2 regions of the Chryseobacterium sp. C3 genome follow, and region 2 is predicted to be linked to the other one. Evidence: riboswitches for the same ligand, from Rfam matches in the RefSeq annotation. Region 2 holds a riboswitch; the other holds the start of a gene.
What was found. Region 2 has a riboswitch for S-adenosylmethionine ahead of H6W53_RS17705 (alpha/beta fold hydrolase). Riboswitches for the same ligand answer to the same signal wherever they lie in the genome.

Region 1 (9,032 bases), on a different contig from region 2:
AATTAAAATGTAAAATTAAGCTTTCCGAAGAAGTAATTTCCGAGAGTTCCCATCTGCACCGGAGCATATTTGAAAACCCCAAAATACGAATTTTCATAAATCTGCAGATCCGGAAAGACATCAAATACATTATTGGCTCCGACGGTTAAGTTAATATTTTTTGTGAAATCATATCCTACACTCACATCGGTGACTATTTTGGGATTAAATTCCTGAACTCCTCCAAACGGATATCCGTCGCGGATTACTTTCCCGAAGTAAGTATTTCTCACCAGAAAATTAAATTTTCCGACTCCGTAATTCAGTCCTAAAGAAGCTTTGGTTTTGGGAGACAGACTTTCGATGATATTGATCTGATCCGGTCCGAAAAATTCATTCTGCGGTGTCTGAAGATTAGCCGGGAAATGAAAATCTGTAATTTTTGTTTCGGTATAATTTCCGGCAAGATTGATATTTAAATTTCCTCCTCCTATTTTCCAGTCGTAGGCAACTACCAGATCTACTCCTTTGGTTTCCGTATCAACGGCATTGGCAAAAAATCTTCCGCTTTCCACACCATAAACCGCCAGTCGATCGTCTGTAATATTACTTGTAATCACAATTCGGTCTTTTACTTTAATTAAATATCCGTCTAAAGTGATTGACAGCTTATTGATCGGCTTTAAAGTAAATCCAACGCTTCCGTTCACCGAAGTTTCCTGTTTTAATCTGTCGAAGCCAAGTGCTTTTGCAGCTTCGCTGTCGTTGTTAAAAATTCCTTTGGTAACAATTGAATTTCCTGTAGTGGAAATATCTGCATAAGAATTATTAAAATACTGCTGCTGAAGAGACGGCGCTCTGAAGCCGGTTCCCACCGCAGCACGGATTGAATAATTTTTTGCGAATTCGTACCTCACTGCTAATTTTCCGTTCATTGTACTTCCAAAATCTGAATAATTCTCGAACCTTCCGGCAAGGTCTACATTTAATTTTTTATCCAGATCATAAGAAACATCGGCATAAACCGCTGTAGAATGTCTGGATTTTGAAAGTGCATTCTGTGGTGAAAATCCAATAAACGACTGCGCTCCTCCTGCTCCGGAGATATTATCCGGATTGGTAGTCGCCGTCACAGGATTTCCGAAAACATCATATCTCATATAGGAAGTCTGATCTCCTGCTTTGATGTCGTACTGCTCAAACCTGAATTCTCCACCGAATGCGATATTGAAGTTCCTGATGTTTTTTGAAACATCAAGATTAATTGTATTCTGAAGAAAACTGTGTGCTCCCGCATAAAAATCTGTTGGTGACTTGGCTCCTAAAGATGCATTGACGGTGTTGCTTACATCATAATTGAATGTATTGCTTCCGAATGTATTGCTAAAATCAAAAAACCAGTCATTTTTATTATATTTTGCTCCGATTGCATAGGAAATGTCATAGATTTTCGAGCCTAAAGTCGGCTGAAAACCGTTCGGATAAATAGAATAGACATTGTTTGAAGTTTCACTCGGCAATCTTCTGAAACCGTAACCCTGTCCTTCTTTGATACTGAAACCTCCAAAGGAATATATTTTAAACTGATCGTTCAAAGGATATTCGGAATTGAAAAATAACTGTGCCTGCTTTATTTTTGCATCACCGATCTGGAAGTTAAAATCGTCCCGGGTTAAACCATTGGCAAGAATTTTCTGATCATCTAACGCTTTTGCAGCATCAAAATCCGGAGCAAAATCATACGCGAAATTATCACCGTAAATATCAAGATTATGATTCTGCGTTCTTGTTGTTTTTCCTCTTTGGTTTAATTGCAGGGATAAACTGATATAGCCGTCTTTTTTCCCTAAAGAAGTTCCGTAGTTGGCTGCTGCCTGATAGGTTTCGCCATCATTTCTTCCGGAAATTCCGTAATTAAGGCTGGCTGTTCCGCCAAGATTCTTTTTGAGGATAATATTAATAACTCCTGCAATGGCATCGGAGCCGTATTGTGCTGCTGCACCATCTCTCAGAACTTCAATTCTGTCGATGGCGATTACCGGAATGGTGCTTAAGTCTGTTCCTACAGAGCCGTTTCCGACTGTATTCTGATAATTAACTAAAGAAGTAGTATGTCTTCTTTTTCCGTTAACGAGAACCAGAACCTGATCAGGTCCCATTCCTCTCAAAGTAACAGGATCGATATGTTCTGTACCGTCTGAAGCCGACTGCCGGACTGAGTTGAAAGACGGGATAACATAATTCAGTAAATCCTGAACGGTAATTTGCGGTGAAGACTGCTGTATTTTTTCGATGTTGATGATGTCTACCGGAACCGGTGTTTCCAGTTTTGTGCGTTTTGCATTTCGGTTTCCTACAATTACGACATCTTCTATCTGCTGTTCTTTTTCCTGTGCCGATAAAAATCCTATTGCTAAAAGGAGTACGCTTACGCTGAGTTTTTTCATTCTATTCAGTGCTTTAAAAAAATTAATTTAAAATGGTTTGCCGAAACAAACATAAAGACCTTCAAGAAGCTGGAATTCATACGGAATACAGAATCACTTATCTTCCCCCAATCGGGTTGGAATTAGCACCTTTTCATCAGAAAATGTCGGTTGCTAAGGTTTCTCAGGGCCAAATCCCTCCACCTTTCTTGATAAATCTACTGCAAAAGTAGACTAATAATTTTTAATCTGCAAACCAATTTAGAATTTGAATTTTTCAGAGCTGCCAAAATTGTGAATAAGATGTGGATAACGCGTGAATTATGTATTAGGAACATATTAATTTCATGTTGGTATGCAAAAATTAATTGTAGATAAACAATTTTTCAATTGTGAGTAAAATATGAATAACCTATTGGTAAAGTATGAATATGATATGGAAAACCTTCTATTTTAGTGTGGAAAAAATTGTGAATAAAGTATTGAAAAGCCGTTAGTATCGTATTAACAAACTCTGTTTTCACTGCGGATAAAATATGAATAAACAAAAAAAGAGACCGCTTTCGCGATCTCTCCATATAAACTTTTGAAGTTATCCACAGGTTATTTCACAATCATTTTCTGGATTGAAACTCCCGTATCTGATTTTAAATGAACCAAATACGTTCCTGCAGGATAATTTGTTTTTAATTCGTACGTTCCGTTTTCATTATTCAATTTAAATGAATCCATTTTTTTACCGCTCATATCGTAGATAAAGACTTCCCCATTCTTCGCTTTGTGGTAAATTAATTTAGCCACACCATTTTTCACAGGGTTATCCGCAATCTGTAAAGAAAGCTTATTTTCGGCATTCATGTCTGTTGTGGATAAAATTCCCACATAATTACCGAAAATTCTGAATTCTCCCGGCTGAAGAGTAATCGGAGCCGTTGTAGAAGTTACATTAGAAACAGAGTTATCCATTAGATTCTGCCACTGACCTACATACGGAAAATACGGAACCACACTTTGAGCTGCCGTTGTGTAATTTGCTAACACCACTACATTTTTCACTCCGTTCGTAATTGCGTTGTCGTAAACGTAAATTCTCGTAATTAATCCATTCGGATCGTTTGCCAGATTATTGGATTCTACAGTATATGTTTTTGACTTGAAAACCGGATAGATATTTCTGAAATTGATAATCTTCGCCCAGGTATCATAAACCGCTTTTCTGTTCACATCTGTATCATATCCTAAAGTAAATGCAATCGGCTTTTCATCGGTTCTGCAACCGTTATTAATGGTTCCGTTTGTACATCTGTTGATACTGAATTCGTATCCAAGTTCTCCGAACTGCCAGATCATTTTCGGACCGGGAATAGTGAAGAACGTCGCTCCGAAAGCTTTCATTCTGTCTAAAGCTGTATTAAGGTTTTTAACATCATAGCTTCCGTTTACCGCACCATAAGCAAGATTTTTAAACATTAATCTTTCTTCATCATGACTTTCTCCGTAACCTACCGCTCTCATTTCAGAGAATCCATGCAGCGTATGATTCATTCTGTCGAAATTACTGTTTTCTTTATAGCCCATTGTATTCTGGTTATAAGATCCGTTCTGGTTATTCCACATCATTACTCCTTTTCCTTCTGCAACTCTGTAGTTTGCCCACTGCTGCTCTTCGGCATCAGTTCCCAAATGTTCAAAAATCATGTAAGAATTCGGATCAAGAGCCCATTGTTTGTCTGCATAGTATTTCAGGATATCTACTCTGTCCTGCTGATAAGCGTTTGTACAGGTTTCGTCGTTTTCAGAACAGCTTTGCGTGAACCCTTTGGTTAAATCCCAACGGAAACCATCTACATGATATTCCGTTAACCATTGCTGAAGGCATCTTTCAACGTAATATTTCGTTGAAGTACTTGTATGGTTAAAATCATTGAATACATTATAAGAATGTTTAGGAACCTGATTGAAGTAAGGATTATTGGCAGCAATATCTCCGTAACCATCTCCATCCGGATCAACATTCCAAAGTCTTGCGAGCGGAGAACGACCTGTTGCATGATTGAAGGCAATATCCAGAATTACAGCAATTCCGTTCTGGTGACACAAATCTACAAATTCTTTGAATTTTTCCGGTGTTCCGTACGCTTTGTCTAATGCATAATGGAAAGACGTGTTGTATCCCCAAGAAAGATTTCCTTCGAATTCCATGATAGGAAGCAATTCGATCGCATTAATATTCAGATTTTTCAGGTATGAAATCTTACTAATTAAAGACTGCCAGTTTTTTTCCTGCGTAAAGTCTCTTAACAACAATTCATACACGACAAGATTTTCTTTTGCCGGACGCTGAAAATTCGTAATCTGCCAGTTATATGGAGTCTGCCCTGTTTTAAACATAGAAACCTCAAAGCCTTGTCCGGCAGGAAACGCCGGTAAATTCGGATAAGTCGTAGAAGAAATGTACTGATCGTCATAAGAAGAAAGAATCTGTGGAGAGTAAGGATCTGCCACTTTTCTTAAATCATTGATTCTGTACTGGAAAGTATACAATTGCTGAGGTGTTAATCCGCTTAGTTCAATCCAGTATAAATCCGGATTCGCAGTATCTCTTTTCATTAAATAAGCATCGTTCACCGCCCAGTTATTAAAACTTCCGATCACATGAACGAAATTTTTAGACGGAGCATACAAAGCCAGCCCCACTTTTGTGTTATCTGTAGGATGATAATTAATCCCTTGTCTTATCCATGATGGAATCGCCTCAGAAACCACATTTCTTGGAACCTGAAGAATAAAGGTAGAACTCTTTGAATTCCCTCCCTGCGTTGCGATCAATTCCATATTGGCATCACCAGTTACCGTGTAATTGTAAGAATAAGAAGTTGAAGCCGTAGAAGTCGAATTTACAACAGTCCCATTAGCTTTAAGCTGAAAAGTTGCATTCACATTGGTGGTAGCCGTGATGTTAATGGAATTTCCCGTCGGAACAGACGTTAAGCTGTTTGCAGCAGGATTTGTCATCGTTAAATTCAGAATTCCTACGTTGACAAAAATATCCGGAGTTGTCTGATGCGCACCGGTTTTATCTTTCAGCAAAAAACCAAATCTTCCGATCCCTGTTCTTGCATAAAAAGTTGTGGGCGTAAAAGATAATGAATAAGTGTCTGTCGCAGCATTATAACTTAATCGATTAATTTCACTGGAATTATTCCAGCTTCCGTTCGTAGGGCAGTCCTGACTATTCTGATAGTTCGTATCTAAAGACCAAGTCCAGATATAAATGGCATTGTTTGAAACTCCCCATGCCGTTTCGTCAATCTGATTTCCGGGCACGGTTAATGTTATTGCATCCGTTTCATTAAACGGATTAGGGGTAATTGTATAGCTTATCTGACCAAAGACATTGGCTAAGATAAACAACAATATACCGGAATAGAATTTTTTCATATAATTCATCCTTTTAAGGTTAATTCAATACTAAAGTAATTTATTTTTCGAATAAAAAATCAACTTTTGTTGAAAAACAAAACTTTGCACTTATTAAATAATATGCTTTGAATAACACTTAACTGTTTGAATGATAGAAATAAAAAAAACCGCTTAAAGAATAAGCGGTTTATATATGTTGTTTTGCTTTGATATTGCTTTCTCAGAATTCAGGTGAGAAAACAATGACAATCAATTAATGATGTCCGTGCCCGTGACTATCGTGCAAGAAAGGTCCGTTTCCTTTAGGATTGCTGTAGATTACTTCTACTCCTTCCTGCTCGTTTAGCTGCTTGCTTCTGATATCTTCCGGATTGAAAGGTTTAATTTTTCCGAAATATTCTTTCAAACCTTCTGTCAACCACATTGGAATTACCAACCCGAAGAACATAAAGATACACCAAAATCCTACAAGGAACATTGTAATGAAGAAAATTGTCCAAAGGAATTGGTAAAACGGCCAAAATGCTGATAAAATCGTTATCATTTTCTTAAAGATTTTAGGCAAAAATAGGACTTTTTATTTTTTTATACAAAAGATATACGTCCTATTTTATTATTTATTTTGATTTTAAACTATTATACCTTTACTTCACGCTGCTAATTTGACTATTTAAAACTAATTGAGCAATATCTTTTGTAATCTGTGTTGGGGAATGGCAGTCGCAATTGCTGAATCCTAATACATATATATCTGCATCGGGAATATATACTCCCATAGATTTGAATCCGAAAATACTGCCTCCATGCTCTCTTGTAGGAGTTCCGTTGATCTCTTTTAAATGCCATCCATATCCATAGGTAAACTCTTCTCCGCTGTTTAGTTTATTTTTTGTATAAAGTTTTTTAGTATGTATTTCATCAAGAATAGTATATCGATTAATAGCATCTTGCCATTTCAGCATATCTTCAACGGTTGACATTAAAGATCCGGAAGCGAATGGAACACTGTAGTTGATAATTGTCTTGTTTACAAACCCATCTTTCTTTTCATGATATCCATAAGCTCTGTTTTTGATTATCTTTCTGTCTGTAGCATAAAAAGAGTTGTTCATCCCAATTTTTTCAAAAATATTTTTCTTCACGAAATCTTCATATGTTTCTCCGGAAACTAACTCAATTAAATATCCAAGCAATACATAACCGGAATTATTATAATCAAACTTTTCTCCGGGACTAAAATCAACAGGTTCATTTTTAAAAAAATCAATCATCATTTTGGGAGTCATTTCCTTTTGTGCGATTTCTGAGATTGATTTCATTTTCGTAAAATCTTTGACTCCAGAAGTATGGGTAAGCAAATGATGAATGGTGATAGACTTTCCATTCGGATAATCGGGAATATACTTAGAAATAGGATCTTTTATATTTAATTTATCTTTGGATTCTAAAAGTAAAATAGAAAAAGCTGTAAATTGCTTGGTCATAGAACCTATCTGGAATACATTTTGGACAGTCATATCCGTATTCAGTTCCAAATTAGACTTACCAAATGCTTTCTCATAGATAATTTTTCCTTTTTTAGAAACAAGGAAAACACCACCGGGAGCATCTGAATCTTTAAACTCTTTTTGTATCAAACTGTCAATCTTAGCATCCGTCTGAGCAAAAGATATACTGAAAACAGTTGTACTAAATATAAATGTAAGTAAAAAATTTTTCATAATACTATTTTGTATTGCAAAGATAACTTTAAATAAAGTACCATGCAATACAAAGTAGTAATTATTTATAAACTAATTTTAGTGCGCAAGATCTGCAAAGAAATCATTTCCTTTATCATCCGTAATGATGAACGCCGGGAAATCTTTTACTTCAATTTTTCTTACGGCTTCCATTCCTAATTCCGGAAAATCTACCACCTCAACAGAAAGAATATTATCTTTCGCTAAAATAGCAGCCGGTCCTCCGATGGAACCTAAATAAAAACCTCCGTATTTGTTGCAGGCATTGGTAACGTCTTTTGTTCTGTTTCCTTTTGCCAGCATAATCATACTTCCGCCATGGCTCTGGAATTCATTTACATAAACATCCATTCTTCCCGCCGTCGTTGGTCCGAAACTTCCTGAAGCCATTCCTTCCGGAGTTTTTGCAGGTCCTGCATAATAAATCGGGTGATTTTTGAAATATTCAGGCATTGGCTGTCCTGCATCCAGTAATTCTTTGATCTTTGCGTGGGCAATATCTCTGGCTACAATTAAAGTACCGTTCAGCTTCAGTCTCGTTTTGATCGGATATTTTGAAAGTTCTGCTAAAATATCAGACATCGGCTGATTCAGGTTGATTTCTACTGCTTCTTCCAGATGTGGCGGTGTTGCCGGTAAAAATCTCTTCGGATCCTGCTCCAGTTGTTCTAAGAAAATTCCGTCTTTCGTAATTTTTCCTTTGATATTTCGGTCTGCTGAACAGGAAACTCCCATTCCAACCGGACAGGAAGCGGCGTGACGAGGCAATCTGATAACTCTCACATCGTGTGTTAAATATTTTCCGCCAAACTGTGCTCCGATAGCACTTTCCTGACAGATTTTCTGAACTTTTGCTTCCCACTCCAAGTCTCTGAACGCCTGTCCTGCTTCATTTCCTTCTGTCGGAAGATTGTCGTAATATTTTGCTGATGCTTTTTTAACAGCCGCTAAATTGGCTTCCGCAGAAGTTCCACCAATTACCAAAGCCAAATGATAAGGCGGACAAGCAGCCGTTCCCAAATCTGAAATTTTCTCTTTAATGAATTCTTCCAAAGATTTTTCGTTCAGCAAAGATTTTGTCTTTTGATACAAGAAGGTCTTATTTGCCGAACCTCCTCCTTTTGTTAAAAATAAGAATTCGTAATAATCTCCTTTTTTAGCGTAAATATCAATCTGCGCCGGAAGATTGGAGCCTGAGTTTTTCTCATCAAACATCGTTAAAGGAACCACCTGAGAATATCTTAAATTTCTTTTTTGGTACGTATTGTAGATTCCTTTGCTTAAATATTCTCCATCATCAACGCCTGTGTAAACATTTTCTCCCTTTTTACCCATTACAATTGCTGTTCCGGTATCCTGACACGAAGGTAAAGCTCCTTCCACAGCAACCGCTGCATTCTGTAATAAATTATAAGCCACAAATCGGTCGTTGTCCGTAGCTTCTGGATCATCAATAATTCTT
Region 2 (9,032 bases):
GGTCAAAAGCCCCGATGTTATCAAGCCCAAGAAAACCTCCCCCGAAAATATTCTTTCCGTTTTTATCTTTTCGGTTGACCCACCAAGTGAAGTTTAACAGTAATTTCTGAAAAACCTTTTCTAAAAATAAAAGATCCGGTTTGCCGTTTTGCTTTTCATCAATTTTAAATACTCGGAAGCACGACCACGCATGAACGGGCGGGTTTACATCGCTCAGGTTCCATTCGTAGGCAGGAAGCTGTCCGTTCGGATGCATATACCATTCTTTTGTTAATAAAAGAAGCTGTCCTTTCGCAAATTCCGCATCAATAATCGCAAACGGAACACAATGGAAGGCAAGATCCCAAGTTGCATACCAGGGATATTCCCATTTATCAGGCATCGAGATGATGTCTTTATTGTGCATATGATTCCACTCCGTGTTTCGGACATAATGGTTAAAATTTCTCGGAGCTTCAAAATTCGGATCGCCTTTCAGCCATTTTCCGACATTATAATGATAAAACTGCTTGTTCCAGAGAAGTCCCGCAAAAGCCTGCCTTTGCACATTTTTTTCATCCTCATTGGTGACATCATTCTGAATTTCGGCATAAAATTCATTCGCTTCCGAAATTCTTGTATTAAATATCTCATCAAAATCATAAAACGGATTATCCAGTTCATTAGGCGATAATCTGAAATCAAATGTTTTCGATTGTCCGGCTTCAATCACTTCATCAATTAAAAAAGAAGCTTTTGTTCCTCTCTTTTCAGGATTCACGGTGTTGCTTCCGTAAGTAATATAATCGTTGATGCCATCCTTGTAATAAGTATTTCCAGGATAGGGTGTTCCGTATAATTTCGGACTGTTGGTTTCATTATCACAGAAAACACTTTCCGCTGCAATATTTCTTGAATAAAACTTTTTTATCGGAACACTGTCGTGGTTGATGGTGATGCAGCCTTCATGAGAAGCATTGATTTGTCCTTTATATGTATTGTACCCCCATTTCCAGTTATTTCTGAACCACACCGTGGGAGCCACTACAATCGGAGCCACTATATTGCTTCTGTTGCAGACCGTTACCCTTACTAGAATATCGTTGTATTCTGCTTTAGCGTACTCTATAAAAATATCAAAATATTCATCCTGATCAAAAATTCCGGTGTCGAAAATTTCATATTCCGCTTCCTTTTTACTTCTTTTTCCATTTTCAGAAAGCAGTTCATCATACGGAAACGCATTAATCGGATATTTGTACACCATTTTCATATAGCTGTGAGTAGGTGTATTATCCAGATAATAAAATAGTTCTTTAATGTCTTCTCCGTGATTTCCCTGTGGATTGCTCAGTCCAAAGAAGCGCTCCTTCACCATCTTATCTTTTTTGTTCCAGAACGAAAGCGCAAAACAGAAAAGCTGCTTTGCATCAGAAATTCCCGCTATCCCTTCCTCTCCCCAACGGTAGGCATAGCTTTCTGCGTTATTGTGATTGGCGAAATTCCATGCATCGCCATTTGGGCTGTAGTCTTCGCGTACATTTCCCCATTGCCGGTTACTCACGTAAGGTCCCCAGTTTTTCCAGTTTGTGTCTTGTAATCTTTGTTTTTCAGCAATCATATCTCATCATTTTCATTACGAAGTTAGTTTTTTTGCGAAAAAATTCCAACTCACGAAATTTGAATTATTATTAATATTTCCCTGAAAGCCTTCTGTTTATCGGGGTTTGTAAGATTAAATTAAATTTTTATAAATATTTAAAAGAAAAGTTTTATCTTTGCACCATTCGTTCATTCAAATATTGAAAATGTTATCAAGAAAGGTTGAGGGATTAGACCCTATGAAACCTTAGCAACCCTTTGCGCAAGCAATGAAGGTGCTACGTTCTACCAGAATTATTTTGGACAGATAACTCACTGAAGTTCTTTCAGCCATTTCCTGTGGCATTTTCAATTGTATTAAAATAATAGAATTGAAAACAGAACTTAAACATATTAATTTTTCGTATCGTACCGATTCCCAAAAGGAATACAATATACCGTTGAGCTATCAGCTTTTCGGGAAAGACCTGTTTTCTGCCCCGATCATTTTAGTGAATCATGCTTTAACCGGAAATTCCAATGTTTCCGGAGAAAAAGGATGGTGGAAACAACTGGTTGGAGAACATCAGGTAATCGATACCGACCAATATACAGTTCTGTGCTTCAATATTCCCGGAAACGGATTTGATGATTTTTTTATTGATGAATGTGAAGATTTCACGCCTTCAGATATAGCAAACATATTTTTGAAAGGTCTTGAAATTTTAAATATCAAAAGTTTACACGCCATTATTGGAGGTTCTTTAGGAGGCGGAATCGGCTGGGAAATGCTGGTGAAAAATCCACATCTTGCCGAAATTTTCATCCCGTTAGCCTGCGATTTTAAAACCCACGACTGGCTTCATGCACAATGTCTGGTTCAGAAATTTTTATTAAACCAACACGATGAACCTTTACAGAAAGCCAGAATTCATGCAATGTTGTGCTACAGAACACCTGAATCGTTAAATAGCAGATTTCAAAACAGATACAGTGAAGAAAAGCAGAGATTAGAGTCGGAAGACTGGCTTGTTTATCACGGAAAAGCTTTAAACGAAAGATTTAGTTTAAAATCATATAAGCTCATGAATCATTTGCTGATGAACATCAATGCCAATGAAGAACATTTGGAAAAAATTCAGGCACGAATGCACATGATCTCTGTAGATACAGACTTATTTTTCCCCGCTTCAGAAATCCGAAAGTGCTCTGAAAAACTGAAAGAGAAAAACAAAGATGTCTTCTATCACGAGATCACCTCAGTTCATGGGCACGATGCCTTCTTAATGGAATATAAACAATTAAATACGATCATTAAAAATATTTTGAAAAATGAGTAAGATTAATGCTAAAGAAATAAAATTTTTAAAAAACAGATCCATCATCAAATTTGAAGGAGAAGATTTCTTGGGTGAAATCGGGATCGACGGACGAATTTTTAAAGCGCTTACTTTGGCGCGAATCAGTGTGGGAGTAATTTCCCAGCAGGCAATTGAAAACGGAATCTCCATTTTAGTTCATGAAAACGATTCCGAAAAAGCAGTCAATTGTCTGATTGACGAATTTGAACCAGAAAGAAAATCAGGAAAAGTTTCCCAGATATACAGCATCAATAATGTCTCTGTCATAGGTTTTGTTGCTGAAGATTTCAATAAAGTTTTGGCAGAATTAGCAAGAAATAATGTTTTCCCGTTGCTTTTGAACCAGATTGCAGCCGAAAAACGGGTAAATATCGTTGTGACATCTTCACAGGACGAAAAAGCAAAAAATATCATCGAATCTGAAATTTCCAAAAAACCGAAAACCGTTCATCTGGCAATCATCGGTCACGGAAACGTAGGGAAGACCTTAATACAGCAGGTTTTGGAATCTTCGGAAGAAATTAAAAGACGAAAAAAAATAGACCTCAAAGTAGTTGCAGTTGCCAATTCCAGAAAAATAGCATTCAACAAAAAAGGATTCGACAGCAATTGGAATGATGAGGTTTTAACGGCAGAAAAACCTTCCGATGTTCAGGAACTGATTAATTTCTCCAAAGAAAATCAGCTTGAAAATTTAATCGTTGTGGATAACACCGCAAGCAAAGACTTCGTAAAAAATTACCACACTTTGGCGGAAAACGGCTTCGATCTCGTTTCTTCCAACAAAATTTTCAACACCCTTCCGATTTCAGAATACCGTCAACTAAGATATACGTTGAACAAAAACAACAGACGTTATCTTTATGAAACCAATGTGGGAGCAGGTTTACCATTGATCGACACCATTAAACTTCTACACCTTTCAGGAGAAAATATTACCAGAATTAAAGGCGTTTTCTCGGGAACATTAAGCTATGTTTTCAATAATTTTTCTTTGAGAAATGATAAATTTTCCACCATCATCAATGAAGCGTTGGAAAAAGGATATACCGAACCCGATCCGAGAGAAGACTTGTCAGGAAACGATGTGGCAAGAAAATTATTGATTCTGGCGAGAGAATTAGACCTAATCAACGAGTTTGAAGATATTAAAATTCAGAATCTTGTTCCTGAAAATCTGCTTTCTGTTTCTAAGTCAGAATTCCTTTCAAGACTGGACGAATTAGATGCGGAATATCAGAAAATCAAAGAAAATCAGGAAGAAGGACACGTTTTAAGATATGTGGGAGATCTTCACGGAGATTTGCAGAAAGAAAAAGGAGAATTGGATGTGAAATTAATTTCCGTTCCGGCAACCTCCGCGTTAGGACAACTGAAAGGCTCAGATTCAATCTTCGAAATCTACACCGAAAGTTACGGAGAAAACCCAATCGTCATCATGGGAGCCGGCGCCGGCGCAATAGTTACGGCAAGAGGTGTATTCGGAGACATTTTAAGAGTAAGTGAAACGAAATGATTCTGTGAAAAGTACAAAAGTAAAATGTATTAGTGATGAATAACGAAGAAAAACTATCAACTGACAACCATCAACCATCAACCAATTTTGAAACCTTTGCCATAAGAACCCAGACTGAAAGAACTCAGTTTGATGAGCATTCAACCCCTTTGTATCTCACATCCAGCTTTATTTTTCAGGATGCGGAAGACATGAGAGCGAGCTTTGCGGAAGAAAAACAAAAAAATTTATACAGCCGTTTTTCCAATCCGAACGTAACAGAATTTACTGATAAAATTGCCAAAATGGAAGGCGCAGAAGCAGGATATGCTTTTGCCACAGGAATGGCAGCGATTTACTCAACATTTGCCACTTTGTTAAATGCCGGAGATCATATTGTAAGCTGTCAGTCCGTTTTCGGTTCTACGCATACTTTGTTCACAAAATATTTCCCGAAATGGAATATCGAAACAACCTATTTTAAAGCAGAAGACGCCGAAAATGTAGAAAAATATATTCAGCCCAATACAAAAATTTTATATCTGGAAACACCGACCAATCCTGCAATTGAGGTTTTGGATTTAGAGTTTTTCGGACAGATTGCGAAGAAGTACAACTTAATTTTTATTGTGGATAACTGCTTTGCAACACCTTACCTGCAACAGCCAATAAAATACGGAGCAGATATCGTGGTGCATTCGGCAACCAAATTAATTGACGGGCAAGGTCGTGTTTTAGGCGGAGTAGCGGTTGGAAGAGAAGACCTGATCCGTGAAATCTATCTTTTCGCCAGAAATACAGGGCCAGCAATGTCACCTTTCAACGCTTGGGTTTTGTCAAAAAGCTTGGAAACTTTAGCCATTCGTGTAGAAAAACATTGTGAAAATGCTTTAAAAGTAGCCGAGTTTCTTGAAAATCATCCAAATGTAGAACTGGTAAAATATCCGTTCTTAAAATCTCATCCAAGCTATGAAATTGCGAAAAAACAGATGAAGCTAGGCGGAAACATTGTTGCCTTCGAAATCAAAGGAGGCATTGAAGGCGGAAGAAACTTTTTAGATAAAATAAAAATGTGTTCCCTTTCCGCAAACTTAGGCGATACGAGAACCATTGTAACACATCCTGCTTCTACAACGCACTCCAAATTATCCGATGAAGAAAGAAACGAAGTCGGAATTACTGCAGGTCTGGTTCGTTGTTCAGTAGGTCTGGAAAATGTGGAAGATATCATTGCAGATTTAAGACAGGCATTGGATTAACAACGAACCCGAAGGGTTCAACAATAATAACCGTAGGTGCAACCTATGGAAAAAAATATAATAAATGAAAAATTCAGAACAATTATACAAAGTATTATCCGAAAGAATTTTAATTCTCGACGGAGCGATGGGAACCATGCTTCAGCGGTATAAATTCGAAGAAGAAGATTACCGTGGCGAACGTTTCAAAAACTGGGAACATCCGGTAAAAGGAAACAATGATTTGTTGTCTTTAACGCAGCCCCACGCAATAGAAGAAGTTCACAAAAAATATCTTGAAGCGGGAGCAGACATCATCGAAACCAATACATTTTCAGGAACAACCATTGCCATGGCAGACTATCACATGGAAGATCTCGTTTACGAACTGAATTACGAATCTGCAAAAATTGCAAGAAAAGCCTGCGACGAATACACTACGAAAAATCCGGATAAACCAAGATTTGTGGCAGGTTCCATAGGTCCAACCAACAGAACGGCAAGTTTAAGCCCCGATGTAAACGATCCCGGATACAGAGCCATTACTTTTGATGAACTGAGAATTGCTTATAAACAACAGTGCGAAGCTTTATTAGAAGGAGGATCGGACATTCTGTTGGTAGAAACCATTTTCGATACATTGAATGCAAAAGCTGCCCTTTTCGCCATTGACGAACTTCAGGACGAAAGAAATATCAAAATTCCAATCATGGTTTCAGGAACCATTACCGATGCTTCAGGAAGAACATTGAGCGGACAGACAGCAGAAGCATTTTTGATCTCAGTTTCTCATTTAAACCTTTTAAGTGTAGGTTTTAACTGCGCTTTAGGAGCAAATCAATTAACGCCTTATCTGGAAACACTCGCTCATAATTCAGAATTTGCTGTCTCAGCTTATCCGAATGCAGGTTTACCGAACGCTTTCGGAAAGTATGATGAGACACCGGAAGATATGGCGAGTCAGATTAAAGAATATGTGGAGAAAGGATTAATCAATATTATCGGAGGCTGCTGCGGAACAACGCCGGATCATATCAAAGCAATTGCAGATCTGGTTTCGCAATATCCACCAAGAAAATTGAAGGAATTGGTCTGAAATAATAGAATTTTTTAATTAAATCATAAGAAAAAGGAACAGTTTTTAATATTATCTTTAATTATCACACAAAATTAAATATAATGGAAAAACCTATTTACTTTAAAGATCCGGAAGATGCCAGATTATTTAATGAACTCAGAAAAAAAGTGAACCAAAGAGTAGAATCTATTCCTGAAAACAGGGACATTTATATTCAGATCAAAGCAGTTATTCTGCCTTTGGTCTATTTTGGTTTATATGTCTTTGCTCTTCTACATGCAGATCAGCCTTCTGTCTACATTTTGAGTTTTATTTTAATGGGTCTTTCTCTGGTTTTAATTTATCTGAATTTAATTCACGAAGCGGCTCACAATAATATTTTTAAAAGTAAAAGACTGAACAGTCTGGTTTTACAGATTTTCGATTTTGTGGGAGCCAACTCCTACATCTGGAAGAAAAGACACATCGCAAGCCATCACGCATATCCGAATGTGGACGGTTGGGACACAGACATTGAGCAGAGCGGACTGCTTTTAATCGTTCCGTGGATCAAAGCAAAAGGAATTCAGAAATATCAGCATTTCTTTTTCTTTCTGGTCTATCCTTTATATCTGTTCAACTGGATGTTTATCCGTGATTTCAGAGATTTTTTCGATAACGAAAGAGTGATCCTGAAAACGCAGGGAGCGATTCCGGTAAAAGAAAAAATTAAAATGGTGGCGTATAAACTGTTTTATTTTTTCTATCAGATCGCCGTTCCCGTTCTGTTTTTTAAAGTGTCTTTAGGCTTGGCTTTGGGAGCATGGTTTTTACAGGTAATTGCAGCGAGTATTTTTGCGCTTTTTGTATTGTTGCCTTTGCATCCGCTTCCCGATAATGCCTTCCCGAAACTTGATGAGAAAAACGGACTTCCTTTTAGCTGGCTTCACCATCAGTTTGAAGTCACCAACGATTTAAAAGAAAATAACTGGTTTGTGCGGAATATTTTGGGAAATTTCAACTTTCACGTTGCCCACCATCTTTTTCCGAATTACAGTTATGCCTATTATAATGAAATTACAGAAGAAATCGAACAGTTTGCCAGAGAAAACGGCTTAGCATACAAAAGATTTCCAATGACCACTGCTTTGGGCAAACATGTGGATTTGCTGAAGCAAAATGCAAATAATGCATATTTTATTTTAGAAGAATAAATTGATGAAATATTTAAGATTATCGGGGCTTGAGCCTTTGATTATTACACCGGAAAGTAACTTTATCAACGTTGGGGAAAGAACCAACGTTGCCGGTTCAAAGAAATTTTTAAGATTAATAAAAGAAGAAAAATTCAGGGAAGCGCTCGATATTGCACGCCATCAGGTTGAAGGCGGTGCGCAGATTCTCGACGTTAATTTTGACGATGGACTGATCGACGGAAAGGCTTCCATGATTAAATTTTTAAACCTGATTGCCTCAGAACCGGATATCGCAAGAATTCCTCTCATGATCGATTCTTCAAAATGGGAAATTCTGGAAGCCGGATTGCAGGTTGCACAGGGAAAATGCGTGGTTAATTCCATCAGCTTAAAAGGAGGTGAAGAAGAATTCATCAAACAGGCAAAAGCCATCAAAAGATACGGAGCCGCTGTGATTGTCATGGCTTTTGATGAGGTGGGACAAGCCGATACCTACGAACGCAGAATCGAAATATCAAAACGTTCCTATGATATTTTAGTGAACCGTTTAAATTTCCCTGCCGAAGATATTATTTTCGACTTAAATATTTTCCCTGTGGCAACGGGAATGGATGAACACCGAAGAAATGCCATCGATTTTATTGAAGCAACAAGATGGGTTCGCCAGAATCTTCCGTATGCATCCGTGAGCGGAGGAGTTTCCAATGTCTCGTTCTCGTTCCGTGGAAATGATACGGTGAGAGAAGCGATGCACTCGGTTTTCCTGTATCACGCCATTCAGGCAGGTATGAATATGGGAATCGTAAATCCTGCGATGCTGGAAGTTTATGATGAAATCAACAAAGAACTTCTGGAACTCGTTGAAGATGTGATTCTCGATAAAAGAGAAGATGCTACAGAAAGACTTCTTGATTATTCTGAAAAACATAAATCCGTTAAGAAAGAAAAGGTTGAAGATTTAGAATGGAGAAATCATCCTTTGCAGGAAAGAATAACCCATGCTTTGGTAAAAGGAATCGACCGTTTTATCGAGGAAGATGTGGAAGAAGCAAGATTACAGGCAGAAAAACCGCTTCATGTGATTGAAATTAATTTAATGACTGGAATGGGCGTTGTGGGAGATCT

Region 1: another riboswitch for S-adenosylmethionine. It lies ahead of H6W53_RS14940 (TonB-dependent receptor plug domain-containing protein); the one in region 2 lies ahead of H6W53_RS17705 (alpha/beta fold hydrolase).

What each region holds. Positions count from the first base shown of each region.
Region 1 covers NZ_JACLCU010000006.1:182,344-191,375, forward strand. The annotation lists gene H6W53_RS14940 (TonB-dependent receptor plug domain-containing protein) at 3-2,426, opposite strand; SAM riboswitch class I at 2,521-2,624, opposite strand; gene H6W53_RS14945 (alpha-amylase family glycosyl hydrolase) at 3,009-5,846, opposite strand; gene H6W53_RS14950 (hypothetical protein) at 6,082-6,372, opposite strand; gene H6W53_RS14955 (serine hydrolase domain-containing protein) at 6,473-7,549, opposite strand; gene H6W53_RS14960 (fumarate hydratase) at 7,628-9,032, opposite strand, start outside.
Region 2 covers NZ_JACLCU010000008.1:139,447-148,478, forward strand. The annotation lists gene H6W53_RS17700 (MGH1-like glycoside hydrolase domain-containing protein) at 1-1,600, opposite strand, end outside; SAM riboswitch class I at 1,788-1,895, shown strand; gene H6W53_RS17705 (alpha/beta fold hydrolase) at 1,953-2,900, shown strand; gene H6W53_RS17710 (ACT domain-containing protein) at 2,893-4,437, shown strand; gene H6W53_RS17715 (O-succinylhomoserine sulfhydrylase) at 4,473-5,675, shown strand; gene H6W53_RS17720 (homocysteine S-methyltransferase family protein) at 5,740-6,750, shown strand; gene H6W53_RS17725 (fatty acid desaturase family protein) at 6,834-7,925, shown strand; gene metH (methionine synthase) at 7,930-9,032, shown strand, end outside.